One region of the Streptomyces sp. NPDC048566 genome, then DNA from elsewhere that is predicted to be linked to it. Evidence: riboswitches for the same ligand, from Rfam matches in the RefSeq annotation. Region 1 holds a riboswitch; each other region holds the start of a gene.

Evidence for each region. A riboswitch is a leader RNA that binds a small molecule or an ion and turns the genes downstream of it on or off. The one in region 1 is predicted to bind cyclic di-AMP.
Region 2: linked by a shared signal. The riboswitch ahead of ACGFS9_RS27545 (transglycosylase SLT domain-containing protein) and the one ahead of ACGFS9_RS08930 (M23 family metallopeptidase) in region 1 are both predicted to bind cyclic di-AMP.
Region 3: linked by a shared signal. The riboswitch ahead of ACGFS9_RS05150 (C40 family peptidase) and the one ahead of ACGFS9_RS08930 (M23 family metallopeptidase) in region 1 are both predicted to bind cyclic di-AMP.

What each region holds. Positions count from the first base shown of each region.
Region 1 covers NZ_JBICWL010000004.1:21,328-28,122, forward strand. The annotation lists gene ACGFS9_RS08920 (PrsW family intramembrane metalloprotease) at 1-501, shown strand, start outside; gene ACGFS9_RS08925 (aldo/keto reductase) at 587-1,534, opposite strand; gene ACGFS9_RS08930 (M23 family metallopeptidase) at 1,713-2,753, opposite strand; cyclic di-AMP (ydaO/yuaA leader) riboswitch at 2,763-2,918, opposite strand; gene ACGFS9_RS08935 (PP2C family protein-serine/threonine phosphatase) at 3,134-4,294, opposite strand; tRNA gene ACGFS9_RS08940 (tRNA-Met) at 4,511-4,584, opposite strand; gene ACGFS9_RS08945 (dihydrofolate reductase family protein) at 4,689-5,849, opposite strand; gene ACGFS9_RS08950 (MarR family winged helix-turn-helix transcriptional regulator) at 5,938-6,447, shown strand; gene ribA (GTP cyclohydrolase II) at 6,607-6,795, shown strand, end outside.
Region 2 covers NZ_JBICWL010000025.1:73,223-80,017, forward strand. The annotation lists gene ACGFS9_RS27535 (FAD-dependent oxidoreductase) at 1-1,168, shown strand, start outside; gene ACGFS9_RS27540 (HAD family hydrolase) at 1,552-2,373, shown strand; gene ACGFS9_RS27545 (transglycosylase SLT domain-containing protein) at 2,575-3,291, opposite strand; cyclic di-AMP (ydaO/yuaA leader) riboswitch at 3,296-3,490, opposite strand; gene ACGFS9_RS27550 (polyprenyl synthetase family protein) at 5,420-6,430, shown strand.
Region 3 covers NZ_JBICWL010000002.1:293,761-300,555, forward strand. The annotation lists gene ACGFS9_RS05125 (urease accessory protein UreF) at 1-522, opposite strand, end outside; gene ACGFS9_RS05130 (urease subunit alpha) at 522-2,243, opposite strand; gene ACGFS9_RS05135 (urease subunit beta) at 2,236-2,547, opposite strand; gene ACGFS9_RS05140 (urease subunit gamma) at 2,564-2,866, opposite strand; gene ACGFS9_RS05145 (hypothetical protein) at 3,730-4,035, shown strand; cyclic di-AMP (ydaO/yuaA leader) riboswitch at 4,355-4,553, shown strand; gene ACGFS9_RS05150 (C40 family peptidase) at 4,557-5,030, shown strand; gene ACGFS9_RS05155 (ATP-binding protein) at 5,251-5,712, opposite strand; gene ACGFS9_RS05160 (helix-turn-helix domain-containing protein) at 5,924-6,781, shown strand; gene ACGFS9_RS05165 (DUF397 domain-containing protein) at 6,795-6,795, shown strand, end outside.

The sequences.
Region 1 (6,795 bases):
TACGCGGCCTTCATGGTGCCCGCGTTCGCCCTGCTGACCTGGCTCGTCGTCTGGACCCGGCAGCGCGAGCTGCGCACCGTGCACACCGAGCTGCCCGCGTACACCGCGGCGGGCTGGCTGGGCACGGCCGAGCCGTACGTCCTCGGCTCGATGCGGGCCAGGCGGCTCGCCCGCGAGTACGCCGGGCGGCAGTGGGGAAAGGGCGCGGCCCGCTCGGTCGCCGAGTACGAGGCGTACGCCACCTCGCTGGCGTTCCTGCGGCACCGCGGCCGGCGGGGCCGCGCGGGCGGCGACTTCGTCGTCCGGGAGCGGGAGCTGCTGCACGAGCTGTGGCGGCGCCGCGACATCGCCCGTCCGTCCCTCGCCTACGCGGCCGGGGCGACCGCCCCGCTGCCGGTCCCGCCGCCGTGGCCGGCGCACGGCTGGGGCTACGCCGCCCCGCCGGCGCGGCCCTTCTCACCGCCGGTGCCGTACCCGGCGTACAACCCCTACCGCTCGTGACCCCCGCGCCGCCGCGGACGCCCGCCCCGGCCGGCCCGCGGGCGGGGCGGGCGGCCCCGCGGGGCCGCCGCGGGGGTCCGGCCGGTCAGGCCGACGCCTCGGACAGGCGGGACAGTTCCGCCTCCGTCAGGGACAGCTCCGCGACGCCGAGGAGTGCCGGGAGCTGCTCCACGGTGCGGGCGGAGGCGATCGGCGCGGCGACGGTCGGCCGGGCGGCCAGCCAGGCGAGCGCGACGGTCGGGACGGCGGTGTTGTGGGCGCCGGCGATCGCGTCGAGCGCGGTGAGGACCCGCTGCCCGCGTTCGGTCTCCAGGTGCTTGGCCGCTCCCGCGGCCCGCGGCGAGTCCACGGTCGCCCCCGGACGGTACTTGCCGGTGAGGAAGCCGGCCGCGAGCGCGAAGTAGGGGACGGCGGCGAGCCCGGCACCGGAGGCGACGTCCCGCAGCGCGCCCTCGTAGGTGTCGCGCGAGACCAGGTTGTACTGCGGCTGGAGCGCCACGTACCGGGCGAGACCCTCGCGGTCGGAGAACTCCAGGGACTCCCGCAGCCGCTCCGGGGAGATGTTGGAGGCCGCGATGTGACGGACCTTGCCGGCCTTCACCAGGTCGTCGAGCGCACCGATGATCTCCTCCACCGGCACCTCGGTCTTGTCGAAGTGCGTGTAGTAGAGGTCGATGTGGTCGGTGCCCAGGCGGCGCAGCGAGGCGTCGGCGGCGGCCTTGATGTTGGCGGCGGAGAGGCCGGGGAAGGCGGGGTGCTGGCTGACCTTGGTCGCCACGACCATGTCCTCGCGGTTGCCGCGGGCGGCGAGCCACCTGCCGATGACGGTCTCGGACTCGCCGCCCTCGTTGCCGTCGGCCCAGGCCGAGTAGGAGTCGGCGGTGTCGAGGAAGTTGCCCCCGGCCGCCGCGTAGGCGTCGAGCACGGCGAAGGACTGCGTCTCGTCCGCCGTCCAGCCGAAGACGTTGCCGCCGAGGCAGAGCGGGAAGACCTCCAGGTCGGAGGAGCCGAGCTTGCGAAGAGGGGAAGTCATGCCCGGCTTCAACGCCCGCGCCGGATGCCTCTATTCCGCAGGTGAACGGCACGGCGGGGACCGGCTCCCGCCGGCCGGGGTGCGGCGGTGCGCCGGCGTGCCGCGCCCACCGCCGTGGCGCGGGTCGGCCGCCGGCCGGGCCGGGCCGGGGGCCGCGCCCGCGCGGACGCCGCTCGGATCAGGGGGTGAGGCCCTTGCTCTGGAGCCAGGCCATCGGGTCGATGCCGGTGGGGGCGCCGTCCGGGTGGACCTCCAGGTGCAGGTGCGGCCCGGTGACGTTGCCCGTCGCGCCCACCCGGCCGATGACGTCACCGGTGGCGACCTTCTGGCCGGTGCTGACGCTGATCGACGACTGGTGGCAGAACCAGAGTTCGGTGCCGTCGTCGAGGGTGAGCACCGTGCGGTAGCCGTAGGCGCCGGCCCAGCCCGCCTCGGTGACGGTGCCGCTGTGGACGGCCTTGATCAGGGTGCCGGTGGGGGCCGCGAAGTCGAGACCCGTGTGGTAGCCGGAGGACCACATGGAGCCGGCCTCCCCGAAGGTCGAGGTCAGCGTGTACGAGGAGGTGGGCAGGGAGTAGCTCTTGGCGAGTTCGGCGAGGCGCTCCGCCTCCGCCTTCGCCGCGGCCTCCTCCTCCGCCTTCTTCTTCGCGGCGGCCTCCTTGGCCTGCGCGGCGTCCTGCTGCTTCGCGGCGAGCGCGACCGCCTGCTTCGCGGCGGCCGTCTCCGCGGCCTTCTGCGCGGCGCTGTCGACCTGGTTCTGCTGCGACTCGGCCTGCTGCATGATGCGGGCGCGCAGGGCCTCGCCGGCGTCCGTGGCGCCCTGGGCGGTGTCCGCGGTGGTCAGACCCGCGCCGGTGAGCGGAGCGGCCTGGGTCTCGGGTGCCTCGTCGGTGTCGTCGGCGACCAGGGCCTTGGCCGAGTGGGTGACCGAGGACAGGTCGGGCAGCGAGATCGAGACGGGCGCCTTGCCGGGCGCCGCGGTGGCCATGCCCCCCGCTCCGACGGCCGCCATGACGCCGACGCCGAGGACGGTGGAGCTGCGGGCGAGTCCTCCGCCGCGCTGCTTTCCCACGCGGTGCCGGCCGCGCACGGGGCGGACGGACTCCTCGGTGGGGTTCCACTCCTCCCAGGGACCCTCGTCCTTGCCGTGGACGAAGCCGAAGGAGTGGGCTTCGCCCGGGGCGAACGAGGTGGGCCGGGCAGGCGGGTTGGACGCCACGTGGGCGCTCCTTTCCTTCCTTCTCGCCTACCGGGTTAGCTGACGGGTTCGGAGCAGGAAGGTCTCCTACGCGCGTAAACCGCCGTGTGACCACGGCCGCATACGCTCGATTCACCCCAAATGGTGGTTCCCCGGTTCCCTCGCGGGATTCGGCGCGTGCGCACGGAGCCGTCGCTGGTGACGGCTGGGACGACCGCGCTGCGTTATCGAACGTTAATAGACACGGCCACCGGATTCCAAGCTGTTCCGAGTGATCGTTAACGGTTTCCGGCCAGGACTTCTGGGTCACGAGCGGTGAAAAAGGGGCGAGTTGACCTCCGTGCGTGCACCACCCTTTACTTGACGGTGCGTCAGTTGTTATGCGGAGGGACAGCGCCCCGTCACCCCTCGTGACAGGGCCCGAGCAGGCCGGCGGCCGGCCCGCGCAGGACGGCGAGCAGCGCCATGTCGTCGGCCAGCGCGCCACCGGTGTGCCGGCGGACCTCGCCGGCGACCTCGTTCAGCAGCGCGCCCGGGCCGGGGAACACCCGACCGGTCAGCCGTGCGGCCGGGTCGTAGAACGCGCCGGACCGGTCCCGGGCCTCGGAGAGGCCGTCGGTGTACGGCAGCAGCGTCGCCCCGGACGGAATACGGGCCGGCACCGCCCGGTCGGGCGCGCCGGCCAGGTCGCTCATCCCGAGGGGCAGGGCGGCGGGCTCGACCGTGAGGACGCGGAGCGTGCCGTCGGGATGCAGCAGCAGGGGCGGGGGGTGCCCCCGGTTGACGATCCGGACGATCCCCTCGTCGTGCGGGATCTCGGCGAGGACGGCGGTGGTGAAGCCCTCGACGGCGTCGAGGCTGTCCCGCCGGGCGCCCTCGCGCCGCAGCGCCCGCTCCAGCCGCCGGGCGACCGCCTCCAGGGTGCCCTCCTGCTCGGCGGCCTCGCGGAAGGCACCGATCACCACGGCGACGGCGGCGACCGCCGTCATCCCCTTCCCGCGCACGTCCCCGACGACCAGCCGTACGCCGTAGGCGGTGTCCTGCACCGCGTACAGGTCGCCGCCGATGAACGCGTCGGCTTGCGCCGCCTCGTAGCGGGCGGCGACGTCGAGGCCGCCGATCCGCGCCTGCGGTTCGGGCAGGACGGCCCGCTGGGCGAACTCGGCGATCTCCCGGACGGAGGCGAGCCGCTGGTCGCCGCGCCGGACGAGGATGTTGATGAGGACGGCGAGCACGGCCGCCGTGGCGACGGTGACCGCCTCGGTGATCGCGTCGATCCGCAGGACGATGCCGTAGCGCGCGTGCACGAGGAACACCGCGGCGACGGCGGCCGAGGAGACGAGGACCGTGCCGCGGAGCGAGGAGAGGGGCGCGGCGACGAGCACGGCGGCGGTGAAGAGGGGCGCGGCGGTGAACTCGCCGGGCGTGAAGTAGTCGTACAGGGTCGCGGCGACGACGAGGAGCACGGGCAGCGCCCGCACGAAGGCCCGCGCGACGGAGATCCTGCGGGTGCGCCGGCCGACCGGGGCGGGGGCGGCGACACCGGTCGCGCCCGAGGCCACGGCGCGTCCCGGGGGCCGCGGTCCGGCGGACGGGCGGTCGGCGCGGTCGTCGCGTTCCCCGGTCCGCTCGTCACCTCCTGGCCGGCCCACCCGTCCAGCAGACCCGGAGCGGCGGCGCCGGGCGACCGGTGTGGACCGACCGAGGGATGCACCCCGGGGGAGACCTACGCCAAGGGCCGGAATCCGTGTTTCAGGATTCCGGCCCTCGGCCTTCAGTAGCGGGGACAGGATTTGAACCTGCGACCTCTGGGTTATGAGCCCAGCGAGCTACCGAGCTGCTCCACCCCGCGTCGGTGAAACCAGTCTACGCCATCCGCGGGACCGCCCTGACCACTTCCTCCCCGCGCCCCCGGCGGCCTCGAACGGGGGGCGGGGCCGGGCGGCGGGCCGCCGCTCAGGCCCGGCCGCGGGGGGCGTCGCCCGGCAGGTGGCGGTTCGGCGCCTGGGCGCGCTCCTCGTACTCGGGCAGCAGGACGACGTCGGCGCCCGCCGCGGCGAGGACCGCGCTGCCGTCGGCCTGCGGGACGAAGGTGTCGGGCTCGCGCCAGGCGGTGACGACGCGCCGGACACCGGCGTCGAGGACGAGCCGGGCGCAGGGGGCGGGGCGCGAGGCGCGGCGGGCACACGGCTCCAGGCTGCTGTAGACGGTGGCGCCGGGCAGCCTCGGGTCGGCCGGGTCGATCTTGGCGAGCGCGGCCTCCTCGGCGTGCGCCACGGCGTCCCCGCCCTCGCGGGAGTGGCCGCGGGCCAGCTCGGTGCCGTCGGCCGCCACCACCACGGCGCCCACGCTGAACGCGGTCTCCGAGGGCGGGCACGCGGCGGCCAGCTCGCACGCCAGGGCCAGCCACCGGCGGTCCGCGGCGGAGGCGGCGCCGCCGGTGCCGGGCGCGGTGGGGACGTACCGGGCGAGGACGACGTCGCCGACGGGCCGGGTCTCCACGAGCCGCATCCGGCCGGGCGGATAGGCCCCGGGCCCGAACAGCCGCGGCGCGTCCGGCTGCCCGACGAAGAGCGGCGCGAGGGCGAGCTGGAGTTCGTCGGCGAGCCCCTCCGTCACGAGCTGGGTGTGGACCCGGCCGCCGCCCTCGACCATCAGGCGCCGCACACCCCGGACGTCGTGCAGGTGCTCCAGCAGGACCCGCCAGTCGACGTCGGGGCCCGTGGTGACGACCTCGACACCCGGCAGGTCGCGCAGCAGGTCCGCCGCGAGCCGGGCGCCCGCGTCGGTGGTGTAGAGGACCTTCTCCCCGCCCGTGTGCCAGAACCGCGCCCGCGGGTCGAGGTCGCCGGAGCCGCTGACGGTCGCCTTCAGCGGGTACGCGGGGCGCCCTTCGGCGACCCGGGCCGCCCGGCGCTCGGCGGAGTTGACCAGGAGCCGGGGGTTGTCGGCACGCAGGGTTCCGGCGCCGACCAGGATCGCGTCGCAGGACGCCCGCACCTCGTCGACCCGGTCGAAGTCGGCCGGCCCCGAGAGCAGCAGCCGTTCGGGCCCGGTGTCGTCCAGGAAGCCGTCGAGGGAGACGGCGGCGGACAACAGGACGTGGGGTCGGGGCATCGGGCGTTTCCTCCGGTGGCGTTCACTGAGCGGTCGTGCGGCGGTCCATCATGTGGTTCAAGTTTTAAACAATACCTACACTGGCCCCATGACGACCCGCTGGCTCTCCCCCGCCGAACAGCGCGCCTGGCGCTCGTACGTCTCCGCGAGCTCCCTCCTGGAGGACACCATCGATCGCGGGCTCCAGGCCGAGGCCGGCATGCCCCACCTTTACTACTCCATCCTGGCCACGCTGTCCGAGGCGCCGGAGCGGCGGATGCGGATGACGGAGCTGGCCGAGACGCTGAAGATCACCCGCAGCCGCCTGACGTACGCCGTGACCCGGCTGGAGAAGGACGGCTCGGTCCGCCGGCAGGGCTGCCCGACCGACCGGCGCGGCCATCTGGCCGTGCTCACCGACGCGGGCATGGACCTGGTCGCGCGCGTGGCGCCGGGCCATGTGGAGACGGTCCGGGCCGCGGTCTTCGACCGGCTGACCCCCGAGCAGGTGGGCCAGCTGGAGGAGATCTGCGGGGCCATCACGCGGGCGATCCAGGACGAGAACCCGGCGGCCCGCGGGGCGGAGCTGCCCTGGCGGCGACGCTCCTGCTCCTCGTGACGGGAGCGGGCGGGGCGGGCGGGGCGCGGCGGGCGGCCCCGAAACCCGTTGCTTGAACTTTGAAGCAGATGTAGGGTCACGGACGGACGGTGTGCTTCAAATCTGAAGCAGTGCCCGGGACCCGCCGTTCCGTACGAACCCGCTGGACGGAGAGAGACCATGCGCGACCACCCCACCGCCACGGTGCGCACCCGTGTCCGGGTACCCCTGCGCTTCGGCGACGGCTACACCGTGGACGCGGACCTCGTCACCTTCCACGGGCTGGTCGACGGCGCGGAACACCTGGCCGTCGTCCTCGGCGACCCCGGCCCCGAACCGCTCGTGCGGCTGCACTCCGAGTGCCTGACC
Region 2 (6,795 bases), on a different contig from region 1:
CCATCTGCGGGCGCGGGGCATTCCGGTGCGGGTCTTCGGCGAACCCATGGTCAGCTGGCGCGACCACATGCCCGAGGGGATGCTCCTGAAGTCGACCCCGGCCGCGTCGAGCATCGACGCCCCGCAGCGGGGGCACACCCTCGGCGACTACTGCGCTGCCGCGGGGACGCGGCCGCTCGCCACGGACGAGGACATCATTCCCGTCGAGACGTTCATCGGCTACGGGCAGTGGTTCCAGGAGCGGCTCGTGCCCGGTCTGGAGCAGGTCCGGGTCGTCTCGGTCGACCGCGGGAGCGGCCGGGGCTCCCCGGGCGGCCCGGACGGTTTCGTCCTCAAGCTCGACTCGGGGGAGTCCTTCACGGCGCGGGCGGTCGTCGTGGCCACCGGGCTGTCCGGGCTGGCGTATCTGCCCGCCGCGCTGGCCGAGGCGGCGGCGGACGGGCCGACGCCCTCGGGACCCCTGTCGCACAGCTCGCAGCACCACGACCTGAGCCGGTTCGCCGGCAAGGACCTGATCGTCGTCGGCGCGGGCCAGTCCGCGCTGGAGACGGCGGTGCTGGCGGCGGAGGCGGGCGCGCGGGTGACGGTGGTGTCCCGGGGGCGGGGAGCGGTGGACTTCGGCGCGCCGCCGTGGGACCAGCCGAAGCTGCGCCCGGAGTCGCCGTTCGGGCGGGCCTGGTCGCTGTGGGCCCTCAGCCACCACGCGCAGCCCTACCGCCATCTGCCCGCCGGGGCACGGCACTACCTGGTCCGCCGGGTGCTCGGACCGCTCGGCGCCTGGTGGCTGCGGGACCGCTTCGAGGGCAGGGTCGCCGTCCGCGAGGTGCGGCGGATCGTCCGGGCGGGAGCCGCGGAGGGCAAGCCCGTCCTCACGGTGCAGACCCACGGCGGCCGGCTGGACGACCTGTCCGCCGACCACGTCGTGGCGGCGACCGGATACCGCGTGGACATCGCCGCGATGGACTTCCTCGGGGACGGGCTGCGGACCGCGCTGGCCGTCAGCCGCGGCACTCCGCGGCTGGGCGCCGGATACCGCTCGTCGGTTCCCGGCCTGTACTTCACCGGCCTGCCCGCGGCGTCCTCGTACGGTCCGGTCATGCGGTTCGTGTGCGGCACCCGGTTCGCGTCGCCGCGTCTGGCCCGGCATCTGGCGGCCGCCCACGGGTGAGCGTCCGGTGGCCGGTCACCGGTGGACCCGGGACCGGCCGGGCGCGTGGACGTCCGTCGCCCGATCGGGCGACGGACGTTTCCGCCTGCCCGCCGGGGTGACCGCCCGCGTCCCCCCCCGGTCCCGGAACCGGCCGCCGGCACCCCGTCGTGTGCTGCCGCTCCGGTGGTTCGGGTGGGACGGGCGCGGGGGGAACGGCGGTGTTGAGCCGTTGTGATCGGTCCTGCACGGGAAAGTCCGACCGGACGGAAGCGGGCCGTGCGTGATCCCAACCGGTCGCAACGCGCCTGCCACCGTGCGGTGAACGGCGTTGCCGACGGGATACCGGACGTCGTCCGGTTCCGGCGGGGTCGACGGGTCCCGCGATCCGTATTCTTCGGATCATGGCCGCTCCGACTGCATATTCACTCATCGCCACTGACCTGGACGGAACGCTGCTCCGCGGCGACGACACGCTCTCCGACCGGTCGCGGGCCGCGTTGGCGAAAGTGACCGCGGCAGGTGCCCGGCACCTGGTGGTGACGGGCCGCCCCGCACCGCGGGTCAGGCCGCTGCTGGACGAACTCGGCGGCCGGGGACTGGCGGTGTGCGGGCAGGGCGCGCAGCTCTACGACGCCGGAACCGACCGGATGCTCTGGTCGGTCACGCTGGAACGGGAGTTGGCGGAGACGGCGCTCGGCAAGATCGAGGCGGAGGTCGGCCTGCTGTACGCGGCGGTGGACCAGGACGGCGTGGACGGGCTGACCCTCATCGAGCCGGGCTACGTCATGCCGCACCCGACGCTGCCCGCTGTGCGGGTGCGGAGCCGGGACGACCTGTGGGCGCAGCCGATCAGCAAGGTGCTGCTGCGCCATCCGTCGCTGTCCGACGACGAGTTGGCCTCGGCGGCGCGGGGAGTGGTCGGTTCGCTGGCGACGGTCACCATGTCGGGGCCCGGTACCGTCGAACTCCAGCCATGCGGAGTGACCAAGGCCACCGGTCTCGCGCTCGCCGCGGCCCGTCTCGGGCTGAGCCCGTCGGGGACGCTCGCGTTCGGGGACATGCCGAACGACATCCCGATGTTCGACTGGGCGGCACACGGGGTCGCGATGGCCAACGCGCATCCCGAACTGAAAGCGGTGGCCGACGAGGTGACGCTGTCCAACGAGGACGACGGCATCGCGGTGGTCCTGGAGCGGGTCTTCGGGTGCGGAGAGCGCTGCTGACCCGGGCCTCGGTACCGGCGCCGCCCGCCCCGCGGCCTCGGGAGGGTGCCCGCGCGGACCTCCCGGCGGGGCCCGGCGGGCCGGGCCCCCGGAGGGTGCCCGCGCGATCCGGAGGCGCCCCTCTCGTACGGCACCGCCGGCGGACCCGTGGGTGCCGCCGGCCGATGTCGTGGTGTGGGGGGAGAGGGTGCGCCGCGGGGATCAGTAGGCGCCGTTGACGTTGTCGATCGAGCCGTACTTCGCGGCGGCGTAGTTGCAGGCCGCCGTGATGTTGGCGACCGGGTCGTAGGGGTCCATCGAGGTGCCGGGCACGTGGTAGGCCAGGAACGTGGGGTCGATGACCTGGAGGAGCCCCTTGGAGGGGGTGCCCGCGACGGCGTTGGAGTCCCAGTTGTTGATGGCCTTCGGGTTGCCCGAGGACTCGCGCATCACGTTGCGGTGAATGCCGTCATAGGTGCCGGGGATGCCCGCCTTGCCCATGATGTCCAGGGACTCCTTGATCCAGCCGTCCAGGTTGTTCGCGTACGTGGTGGCGGACGCCTGGGTGGCCGTGGTCTTGGCGGTCGTCGTGGCCGCGGCCGACTTCAGGGTCTTGGTGCCGACCGTGAGCGTCAGGCCCGTGCGCAGGTGGCTCGGGTCGTTCCCGATGACCGCGCGGTTCGCCGTGTACAGCTTCTTCCAGCCGCCGCTCGACGGGTACTTCTTCGCGATCTTGGTCAGCGTGTCGCCGGCGACCACCTTGTAGGTGATGAGCTGGACGTTGGGGACGGCCGCGGTCTTGGCGGCCTGGGGGGTGGCGGCGTGGGCGCCGGTCGCGCTCACGAGCGGCAGGGCCAAGGCCAGGGCGCCCGTCCCCGCGGCGATCATTCCGCGGGTGACGATGTTCTTGCGGGCGGGGCGGTGCGTGCCTGCGGGCATGACGAATTGTCCTCTCCGACGCCTGCGAGGTGAGCTGTCGGGTTCGGGCGGGAGATGCCCGGCCGCGTTTCGGGCGCGGCTTCACCCCTAGCCGGTCCGGTCTTCCGGATCGGCGGCCTACCTGTGGTTCCCCCGCTCCTGCCGTGTGTGCGTGGGTGGATGGGTTCCGGGCGACGGCAGGATTCGGCGATCCGCCCGGGGTCGACGAGAACGTATGCGACTGCACATGTCGGGAACAAGGCCCGATGTGGCGTTGAAGATCGCTTTCGCCCTTTTGGGGGCGTGGCGAAACGTCCGTTTGCGCCGGAATTGAATCCTCAACTTGCCTTTGGTGAAGGGGTTCGTGGGTGGTGGGCCGAGGGTGATCCACTGGTCGGCGGGTGACTCAATTCACGCGTGCAACGGTCGCCAACGCGGCATGACGGGCAAGTCGGGCATTACGCCACCGCCGTTTGGCGTGCCGGGAGTTACGGGACGGTCACGGTGGCGCCCGCATGCCGGACAGGCCCTGCCGGGGTGCGTCACGCACGAGCGGACCGGCGGAGGCGCCGCAGGCCGGCCGGCCCGGCGAACGCCGCGCCGCGCGCGATGAGTTGACGGGGGTGGGGCGGAAGCGGCGCGGGCCGCCGGGCGAACGCCGTTGCGTGCGCGGCCGATTGGGCCCGGCGTCGGTCCGCCGGACCTCGGAGAAAGGAGGCGGCGTCAGGGGACGGGACGCCGTCGACTCAGCGGGGCGACGTTGTGCCCCGCCCCGATTCGACCCGACCCGCCTCGACCCGACCCGACCCGCATCGACCCGATCCGATGTGACCCGGCGCCGGGCTTGGCGCCGGGCCGACCCCGCGCGGGCGGTCAACCGGAGACGGGTGAAGCCTGCCGGGCGCCCCGTCCATGTGCCACGCCCCATCACCTCACGGGCGGGCACCGGGCCGGCGGTCCGGCCGCCGGGGCGGGCACGGCTGACCCCCGGGCGGGCCCGTGCCGAGGTCGGAACCGCCTGGAGGGGGTGCCCGTGCGTCACGGCGGTCGTCCGCCCGGCGGACCGCGACGACCGCCCCCGGCGGGGCGGGCGCGCGGGTGGCGCCCCGCGGCGCGGTCGGGCGGTCCCGATGGGATGCCGAACCGAACCGCCCGCGCGGCCGGTGGCCAGGGTCGGGGTGGCGGGCCGCTGGGCGACCGAGGTCCCGGCACGCGGAAGGGCCTCCGGTCGTGCCCCGCGCGACGTCCGGCGTGCCGTCCGCCGTGCCGTCCGCTGTGCCGAGACCGTGCAGGGCGGCCCCGGACGCGGGCGGGGGGCGGAGTCCGGCTTACCCAGGGGTGCCGGCGGCCGTGTGGTGGGGTCCGGCCGGTCGGCGGGTCGGGGAGGCGCCCCCGGAGCGTCGGAGCGTCGGGGTGGCTTGTCGGCCGCCGGGCGCCGCGTCCGGGCGAGCGGTCGGGCGCCGTCGGGGAGGGGTGGAGTGGGGCGAGGGCGTCCTGCGCGCGGCTCCACGGGGGAGGGCCGGACGGATGCCCGGGGGCTCGCCTCGGCGCACGGGACGCGTCGAACGGTGGTGCGGCAACCGGACCGGGTCGTGGGGGACGGCGGGCGGGAGGGAGGAGGCGCGGGGGCGGCGCGGCCGAGGTCGCGCGGGACGGCGTGGGGGAGGACGCGGGGGCGTGCGGGCGGCGGTTCCGTGCCCCTGGCGGAAAGCCGCGCCGGGGGAGCGGGACGGGTCGGGGGCGGGGTGATCGTCCGCGGGCCGGGCTCGGGGCCGGACGCGGACGAACCGGGGGCCACGCCCCTCTCTCCCGTGCGCCCCCGGCCCCGCAGGGCCCGGGGGCGGGGCGCCGGGCCGTCGGCGGAGCAGTAGGTGATCGTGAACATGTCGACGGCCGTCGGATACCGCCCGGACGGGAGGGGTACCCGCGGCATGCGGCGCACGGGCGGTTCCGTGTGTCTTACAGGTGTATTCCGGCGTACCTCCCGGCGGGGTCACGTCGGCCGGGGGACGGTGGGCGCTCGTGGTGATCGAAACGTGACCGGATACGCTGACTTGAGTGATGGCAGCGACACATCGACAAACCGTGTCATCGAAAGAATGATCGACCGAGTTCGCCATGTGATCGTCAGCAGACAGGAGAACCTCTCGTGACCGTCGTCGGGCCGTTCGGGCTGAGCGTGCGGGACCAGGCTCTCGAAGCCGATGTCCAGGCCGGATTGGCGGCTGTCGAGGAGGGTTTGCTCGAAGCCACCAAGAGCGGGGTCCCCTTCATCACGGAAGCCGCCCAGCACCTCGTGCGGGCCGGCGGGAAGCGGTTCCGGCCGCTCCTCGTGATGCTCGCCGCCCAGTTCGGTGATCCCTACGCGCCGGGTGTCGTGCCCTCGGCCGTGGTCGTCGAGCTGACGCACCTCGCCACGCTGTACCACGACGACGTGATGGACGAGGCCGACGTCAGGCGCGGCGTCGACAGCGCCAACGTCCGCTGGGGCAACTCGGTGGCCGTCCTCACCGGCGACTTCCTCTTCGCCCGCGCCTCCTACATCCTGGCCGACCTGGGTCCCGACGCCGTCCGCATCCAGGCCGAGGCGTTCGAGCGGCTGGTGACCGGCCAGATCCTGGAGACCGCCGGGCCGCGCGACGGGCGGGACCCGGTCGACCACTACCTGGACGTGCTGAGCGGCAAGACCGGCTCGCTGGTCGCCGTGGCCTGCCGCTTCGGGGCGATGATGTCGGGCGCCGACGAGACGGTCGTCGACGTGCTGACGCAGTACGGCGAGCGGCTCGGCGTCGCCTTCCAGCTCGCGGACGACGTCCTCGACATCGCGTCCGAGTCGCACGAGTCCGGCAAGACCCCGGGCACCGACCTGCGCGAGGGCATTCCCACGCTGCCGGTGTTGCGGCTGCGCGAGCGGGCCGAGCGGCTGGGGCTCGCCGAGGACGTCGCGCTGTGCGAGCTGCTGGACTCCGACCTGACGGACGACGCGCGGCACGCGGAGGCGCTGGCCCGGCTGCGGGAGCACCCCGCGCTGGAGCAGGCCCGCCGGGACACCGTGCGCTACGCGGAGGACGCGCGGGCCGCGCTCGCGCCGCTGCCCGACGGCGACGCGAAGGCCGCGCTGGTCGAGTTGGCGGACGCCGTGGTGCACCGCGCCGGCTGAGTGGCCGCCGGGGCCGCCCCGCGGCCCCCGCACCGGCTTCCCCCGGTGCCGGGCCGGAAGGATGCACCGGCCCGTGACGCCCGGTGCGGCCCCACGCCGTGCCGCCGCGTGACCCGCCGTGCGGTGGATGCCGTCGGTGCCCCCTCCGGCGGTGCGTGCCGGTCGGTGACCCGTGCGCCGTGCGGGGCGTCCGCGACGCGTGACACGCCGGGGGCACGTGCTCCCCGTACGACCCCTACGGGTCCGGCCGGATGCCGTCGTCCGGCGTCATACCGCAGGACTACGCGGAGTTGATTCCGCGGGCTGACGCTTCCGTCCGGCCGATTTGGTCATATGGAGAACACCACTCCTCACCGGTTCGGGTG
Region 3 (6,795 bases), on a different contig from region 1:
CGCGAGCCGGGCCAGTACGGCGGTCGCGTCGAACGGGTCGAGGCCGAGCAGCCGGACCGTGGCCGAGGCCGGCCCGCTGACGCTCTCGTAGGCCGCGCAGTACGCGGCGTCCCCCGGTCCGAGCCCCGCGGCCCGCGCCGTCGCGCCGAGCACGACCGGCTGGTGCGCCCCCTTGGGGAACTCCTTGGCCAGCTGGTCGAGTTCGGGGCAGGGCCAGGTGGCCCGGGCGGCCCTCATCAGCTGCCGCCCGAGCCGCCGCGCGGCGACCCGCAGGGCGAGGGAGGGGGTCCGGGCGTCGGCGGCGGCGTCCAGTGCCACCGGATCGGCGCCGGCCGCGGCCGCCGCGGCCAGGGAGGCGGCGACGAGCCCGGCCGTGTGGAGCCGGCCCCGGCAGAAGTCCTCCAGACTCGCCGCCCCGGTGATCCGCCCGTCCTTGACGGCGGCCTCGGCCCCTCCGGAGTGGGCATGCCCGCCGGCCGGGAAGCGGCCGTCGGCCAGGACGAGCAGCGCTGCGCGGGACATCAGAAGAGGAAGTAACGCTGGGCCATGGGCAGTTCGGCCGCCGGAGTCGCCTCGACGAGGTCGCCGTCGATGTGCACGGCGAAGCTGTCGGGGTCGATCCGCACCTCGGGCCGCGCGTCGTTCTCCCGCATGTCGGCCTTGGTGACCCCCCGGGTCGAGTCGATGGCCACGAACCTCTTGCCGAGGGAGAGCCGTTCCGGCAGCCCGTCCTCGATGGCGAGGGGGGCCACGAAGTTGAACGAGTTCGCCGCCGGGGCCCGCCCGACGGCCCCGAACATCGGCCGGGGCAGGATCGGCTGCGGCGTCGGGATCGACGCGTTGGCGTCGCCCATCTGCGCGTAGGCGATCGTTCCGCCCTTGATGACGAGGTGCGGTTTGACCCCGAAGAATGCGGGCTCCCAGAGCACCAGGTCGGCGAGCTTGCCGCTCTCGACCGAGCCGATCTCCCGGGCGAGCCCCTGCGCCAGCGCGGGGTTGATGGTGTATTTGGCGACATAGCGACGTACGCGGTGGTTGTCGGCGCCGCCGTCCCCGGGCAGCGCGCCCCGGGCGCGCTTCATCACGTGGGCCGTCTGCCAGGTGCGCATGATCACCTCGCCGACCCGGCCCATGGCCTGGGAGTCGGACGAGATGATGGAGATGGCGCCGAGGTCGTGCAGGATGTCCTCGGCGCCGATGGTCGAGGGCCGGATGCGGGACTCGGCGAAGGCCAGGTCCTCCGGCACCGCCGGGTTCAGGTGGTGGCACACCATCAGCATGTCGAGGTGTTCCTCGGCGGTGTTGACGGTGTAGGGCCGGGTCGGGTTGGTGGAACTGGGCAGCACGTACGACTCGGAGACCACGGACATGATGTCGGGCGCGTGCCCGCCGCCCGCACCCTCGGTGTGGTAGGCGTGGATGCCGCGCCCGGCGATCGCGGCGAGGGTGTCGGCGACGAAGCCGGCTTCGTTGAGCGTGTCGGTGTGGATGGCGACCTGGATGCCGGTGCGGTCCGCCACCGTGAGGGCGGCGTCGATCGCGGCGGGCGTCGCCCCCCAGTCCTCGTGGATCTTCAGGCCCAGGGCGCCGCCGCGGATCTGCGACAGCATCGCGTCGTGCGAGACGGTGTTGCCCTTGCCGAGCAGACCGAAGTTGAGGGGGTATCCCTCCATCGCCTCCAGCATCCGGGCCAGGTGCCAGGGACCGGGGGTCACGGTGGTCGCCTTGGAGCCCTCCGCGGGACCGGTGCCGCCGCCGACGAGCGTGGTGATCCCGGAGGCAAGGGCCTCGTCCGCGATCTGCGGGCAGATGAGGTGCACGTGCGCGTCGATGGCGCCCGCGGTCAGGATGCGCCCGTTGCCGGCGATGATCTCGGTCTCCGGGCCGATGACCAGATCGGGGTGGACGCCGTCCATGGTGTCCGGGTTGCCGGCCTTGCCGATGCCGGCGATCCGGCCGTCGCGGATACCGATGTCGGCCTTGACGATCCCCCAGTGGTCGATGACGACGACCCCGGTGACGACCGTGTCCGGGGTGCCGTCGGCGCGTGTGGCGCGCGACTGGCCCATGGACTCGCGGATGACCTTGCCGCCGCCGAAGACCGCCTCGTCGCCGGCGAGTCCGGGGCCGCCGGAGCGGTCCTCCTCGATCTCGACGAACAGGTCGGTGTCGGCGAGCCGGATGCGGTCGCCGGTGGTGGGGCCGAACAGGTCGGCGTAAGCGGCCCGTGAGATCTCAGGCATCGAGGGCACCTCCGGTCTCGCCGCGCAGCCCGTGCACCGTACGGGTGCCGGCGAGCGGCACGAGTTCGACGGCGACGGGGATGCCGGGTTCGAAGCGCACGGCGGTGCCGGCGGCGACGTTGAGCCGCTTGCCCCGGGCGGCTCCGCGGTCGAAGTCGAGTCCGGGGTTGGCCTCGGCGAAGTGGTAGTGGGAGCCGACCTGGACGGGCCGGTCGGCGGCGTTCAGGACGGTCAGGCGGGTGACCTCACGGCCCTCGTTGTAGCGGACGGGGCCGTCGGCGAAGCGGATCTCTCCGGGAATCACGATGTCGCTCCCCCGTTCAGACGATCGGGTCGTGGACGGTGACGAGCTTGGTGCCGTCGGGGAAGGTCGCCTCGACCTGGACGTCGTGGATCATCTCGGGGATGCCCTCCATGACGTCGTCACGGGTGAGGATCTTGCGTCCCGAGGACATCAGCTCGGCCACGGTGCGGCCGTCCCGGGCGCCTTCCAGGAGGTGCGACGTGATCAGCGCGACCGCCTCGGGGTGGTTCAGTCTCACCCCGCGGGCCCTGCGCTTCTCGGCCACGTCGGCGGCCACGTGGATCAGCAGCCTCTCCTGCTCGTGCGGGGTCAGTTGCACGGCGTCCCACCTCACAGTCCTCGCTCCGGACCGTGCGGGGCCCGGGTGCCGCAGCCATCGCGGCGGGATAGATGTAACACACCGACACATGGCGCGTTCTTCGCCGATCCGGACACAAGAACCCCCGGCGGCGTGGATCGGCAGATTAGTGGGGCGGAGTTTCAACTACGTTAACCAGCCATTGATCACCCCATGACCGGCAGCCGACCGGTCGCATACCCGGCGCGGAGCGCGGACCCGGGCCGCATCACCTCCGAGGGGGACCCGACACCCGGCCCGCCCGTCACGGCCGCCCCGCCCACCGGTCGCGGGGCGCGGCACCGGGGGCGCGCGCCCGGACCGTATACGGCACGGACGGTGCCGGGGCGTCGCGCGCGCACCCTCCCGCCCGGGCACCGGGTCCGGGTCCGCACCGGCGCGGCCCGCCGGCCGGACGCGGGGAGCCGGCCCGGCACGGCCGCCCTCCCCGGGATCACGGATCGCGGACCGCGGCGGACGGCGCGCCCCGGGCGTCCCCGGCGCCGGGAGCGGGAGTCCGGTCACGACCGGGGCCTCTCGGCGAACGGCGTACGGCCTGTACCTTTTTGACAGACGTCGAGTCATCGACCGCGAGGAGGCGTGCCCATGCAGCGCCCGTCCGCCCGCCCCGTCCCGCCCGTACCCGCCGGCCCCTCCACCCCGGGACGGCCGGGACCGGAACCGCCCCTCCGGATCGACACGCCGAGCGCCCCCTGCACCGCCGCGCGCCACCGGGCGCCGGAGCCGGACCCCCGGGCCGGCACACCGACCGCCGCCCCGCGCCGGGGAGTCGGCCCGCGGCACCGCGGTCACGGGCACCGCGCGCCGCACCGGGCGGGCGGCCGGTGATCCCCGACCCGCCTCCGCTGCCGGCCCTGACCCGTGCGGAAGCCGAGCTGATCGACCGCTACCTGGACGTCGTCGACCTGGTCGGCCGGATCAACCCGGCGCGCCCCGGGGACACCTACCGGGGGCTGCGTGCGGCCCAGGCGCTGGTCGGGAGGGCGACCGCGCTGCGGGACGCGCTCGCGCTGATGCACCAGCGGGGCGAGAGCGAGGTGCACGCCTCCACCCTGGCCAGGGCCCTGCGCGCGCTGGACGGCGAGCGGCGGACCGCGCGGGTCACGACGCCTCCCGAGCCCGGCAGTTGAGGCACCGCGCGCGGACGCCGCAGGCACCCCGGCCCGCGACTCAAACGCACCAGATGGTGTACCCCCTGATGGCGTAGAAATCGGCACTTTCCCGGGCCCCCCGACTTGCGCGACGGGAAGGGCCCCGGCGCGGATCGGGAGGCTCCGGCGCAGGTGCGGGCGTCGTCCGCGGCCCCAACACCCCTTCGAACACAGAGGCGTCCACCCGAACGGGTGAGTGGTGAGTAAGCCCACAAAACACCGGTTCCGCTCGGATTTTCCGACGTTCATGGGTGAAGATCCCTTCCGACGACAAGCCCCCGCCACGGCGGCGGGGCGGTCCGGGCGGACGCCGAGTCCTGCCGCCGCCCGGATGACCGGTCGACAGAAGTGGATCGGCAGGAGTGGAGGACCCAGCACGACGGTCCGCCGGAGCAGCCCTCCGGGCGGTCCTTGGGGTGAAGCCGCGCCAGCGGCCGGGCAACTTCGCCAGCCCGAATCCGACAGGTCATCCTTCACAGGCGGCTGACGAAGGGTTGCGCATGACTGCGCTCAATCGTGTCCCGTCGCTGTGGACCAGGGCCGGTACGGCCTCGGCCCTCACCCTCGCCGCCGTGGGCGGCGGCCTCGTGCTCCCCGGTGGGGCGGCGGAGGCGCAGGCGGCCACCACCGCGACGAAGGCGCTCCGGGTGGCGGCCTCCAAGCACGGCGCCCCGTACAAGTACGGCGCCACCGGGCCGCACCGCTTCGACTGCTCCGGGCTGACCCTCTACTCGTACAAGAAGGCGGGCAAGAAGCTGCCGCGTACGGCCGCGGCGCAGTACAACACGTCCCACCACGTCTCCGCCTCGCACCGCAAGGCCGGGGACCTGGTCTTCTTCCACTCGGGCCGGAGCGTCTACCACGTCGGCATCTACGCCGGGAAGGGGAGGATCTGGCACTCGCCGAAGACGGGGGACGTGGTGAGGCTGCAGAAGATCTGGACGCGGAGCGTCTGGTACGGCCGGGTCGGCTGACCGGTCCGCCGGCGGCGGCTCGGACCGCCGCCGGCGAACGGCACCGGGTCCGACCGCCCTCGCGGCGCCCGGCGGCCCGCTTCCCGGGGGCCGAACCGCCGCGCGTCCGGTGCGCCGGCCCCGGGGCGCCCCGCCCCGCGGTGCGCGCGGCCCGGTGCCGGGACGGCGAAGCCGGCCGCGCCCCTCCGGACGGGCGGGCGGCACGGCGGAGCCGGGCGGGCTACCCCTCGGGCGGGGCCCCTCCCGCGGCGACCGGCTGGACCGCCGCCGTCCAGGGCAGCTCGATGGAGACCGTCTTGCCGCCCTCCCGGGTGGCGCGGACGCTGAGCCTGCCGCCGCACTCCTTGGCGAGCCAGCGGATGATGACCATCCCGCGGCCGTTGTCCTGCTGGACCGCCGCGGGCAGCCGCCGGGGAAAGCGCGGATGACTGTCGGTGACCCCGATCCGCAGGCGTTCCTCCCGTTCGAGGCACACGTCGACCGTGAAGGTGGGGGACTGGCCGAGGGTGTGCTGCACCGCGTTGGTCGCCAGTTCGGACACCACCAGGCGGACGGTCTCGGCGACCTCCGCGCCGTCCGGCAGACCCCACTCGGCCAGCACGTCCGCCACGAACCTACGGGCCACCGAGACCGAGACGGCCTCGCTCGGCAGAGTGACGGCTGCTTCCTGGTGATCTGCCATGGCGACGTCGTCCCTTTCCCACGGGACCGGAGTCCGACACGGAGCGGATGGTTCGAGTACGGTCCCGGACTGGTGCTTGCGCAAGACTGCCACTACCGGGCCGGTCGCGGGTGCGATCCACCGAGTAATGCATATATCTGTCGCTCGATGCGGTGAACTCTGCGTCGGCAGAGCGTATTCGGGCGACTTGAGAGGAGTAGGGAGAACGGGCATGCAGCACGGTCCCGCGGTACGCCGCCGCAAACTGGGTGCCGAACTGCGTGCGCTGCGCGCCGGCACGGGTCTCACGAGCGGCCAGGCGGCGGGGCTGCTCGGCTGGCACCAGTCGAAGGTGAGCCGCATCGAGACCGGCACCAGCGGGGTGAAACCGGCCGACGTGGAGCGTCTGCTGGACGCCTACGGTGTCGCGGACCCCGAACTGCGCGATCTCCTGGTCGTGCTGGCGGGCTCCGAGGGCAACGGGCGGCACCACTGGTGGCACGCCTACCGCGGGGTGCTGCCGCCCGCGTACCGCGACTTCATCAGCCTGGAATCGGGGGCGAGCGGGATGCGGACCCTGGAGACCTCCGTCGTTCCGGGCCTGCTCCAGACGCCCGAGTACGCGCGCGCGGTGACGCGGGCCGCCGTGGAGGGGCTGGAGGAGAGCAGGCTCGACGCCCTGGTCGAGGTGCGGCTGGCCCGGCAGGACGTGCTGCGGGCCGATCCTCCGCTGGAGCTGTGCGCGGTGCTCGACGAGGCGGTGCTGCGGCGGGAGGTGGGCGGGCCGGAGGTGATGTCCCGTCAGCTCCGGCGGCTCCGGGAGGCCGCGACCCTGCCCCAAGTCCGGCTTCAGGTACTGCCGTTCGCGGCCGGGGCGCACATCGGGATCACCGGGCCTTTCGTTATCTTCTCCTTTCCGAACACTACTGATCTGGATGTGGTTGTTCTCGACCACTTGACGAGTAGCCTCTATCTCGAACGGAAAGAAGACCTCCAGGCCTACACGGAGGCCTTCGACACCCTTCGGTTCCACGCCCTTTCGCCCGAGGACTCGTTGGACTACATCGCCGGGATAGGTGACGGCGCGTAAGGAGGCACCCCCCA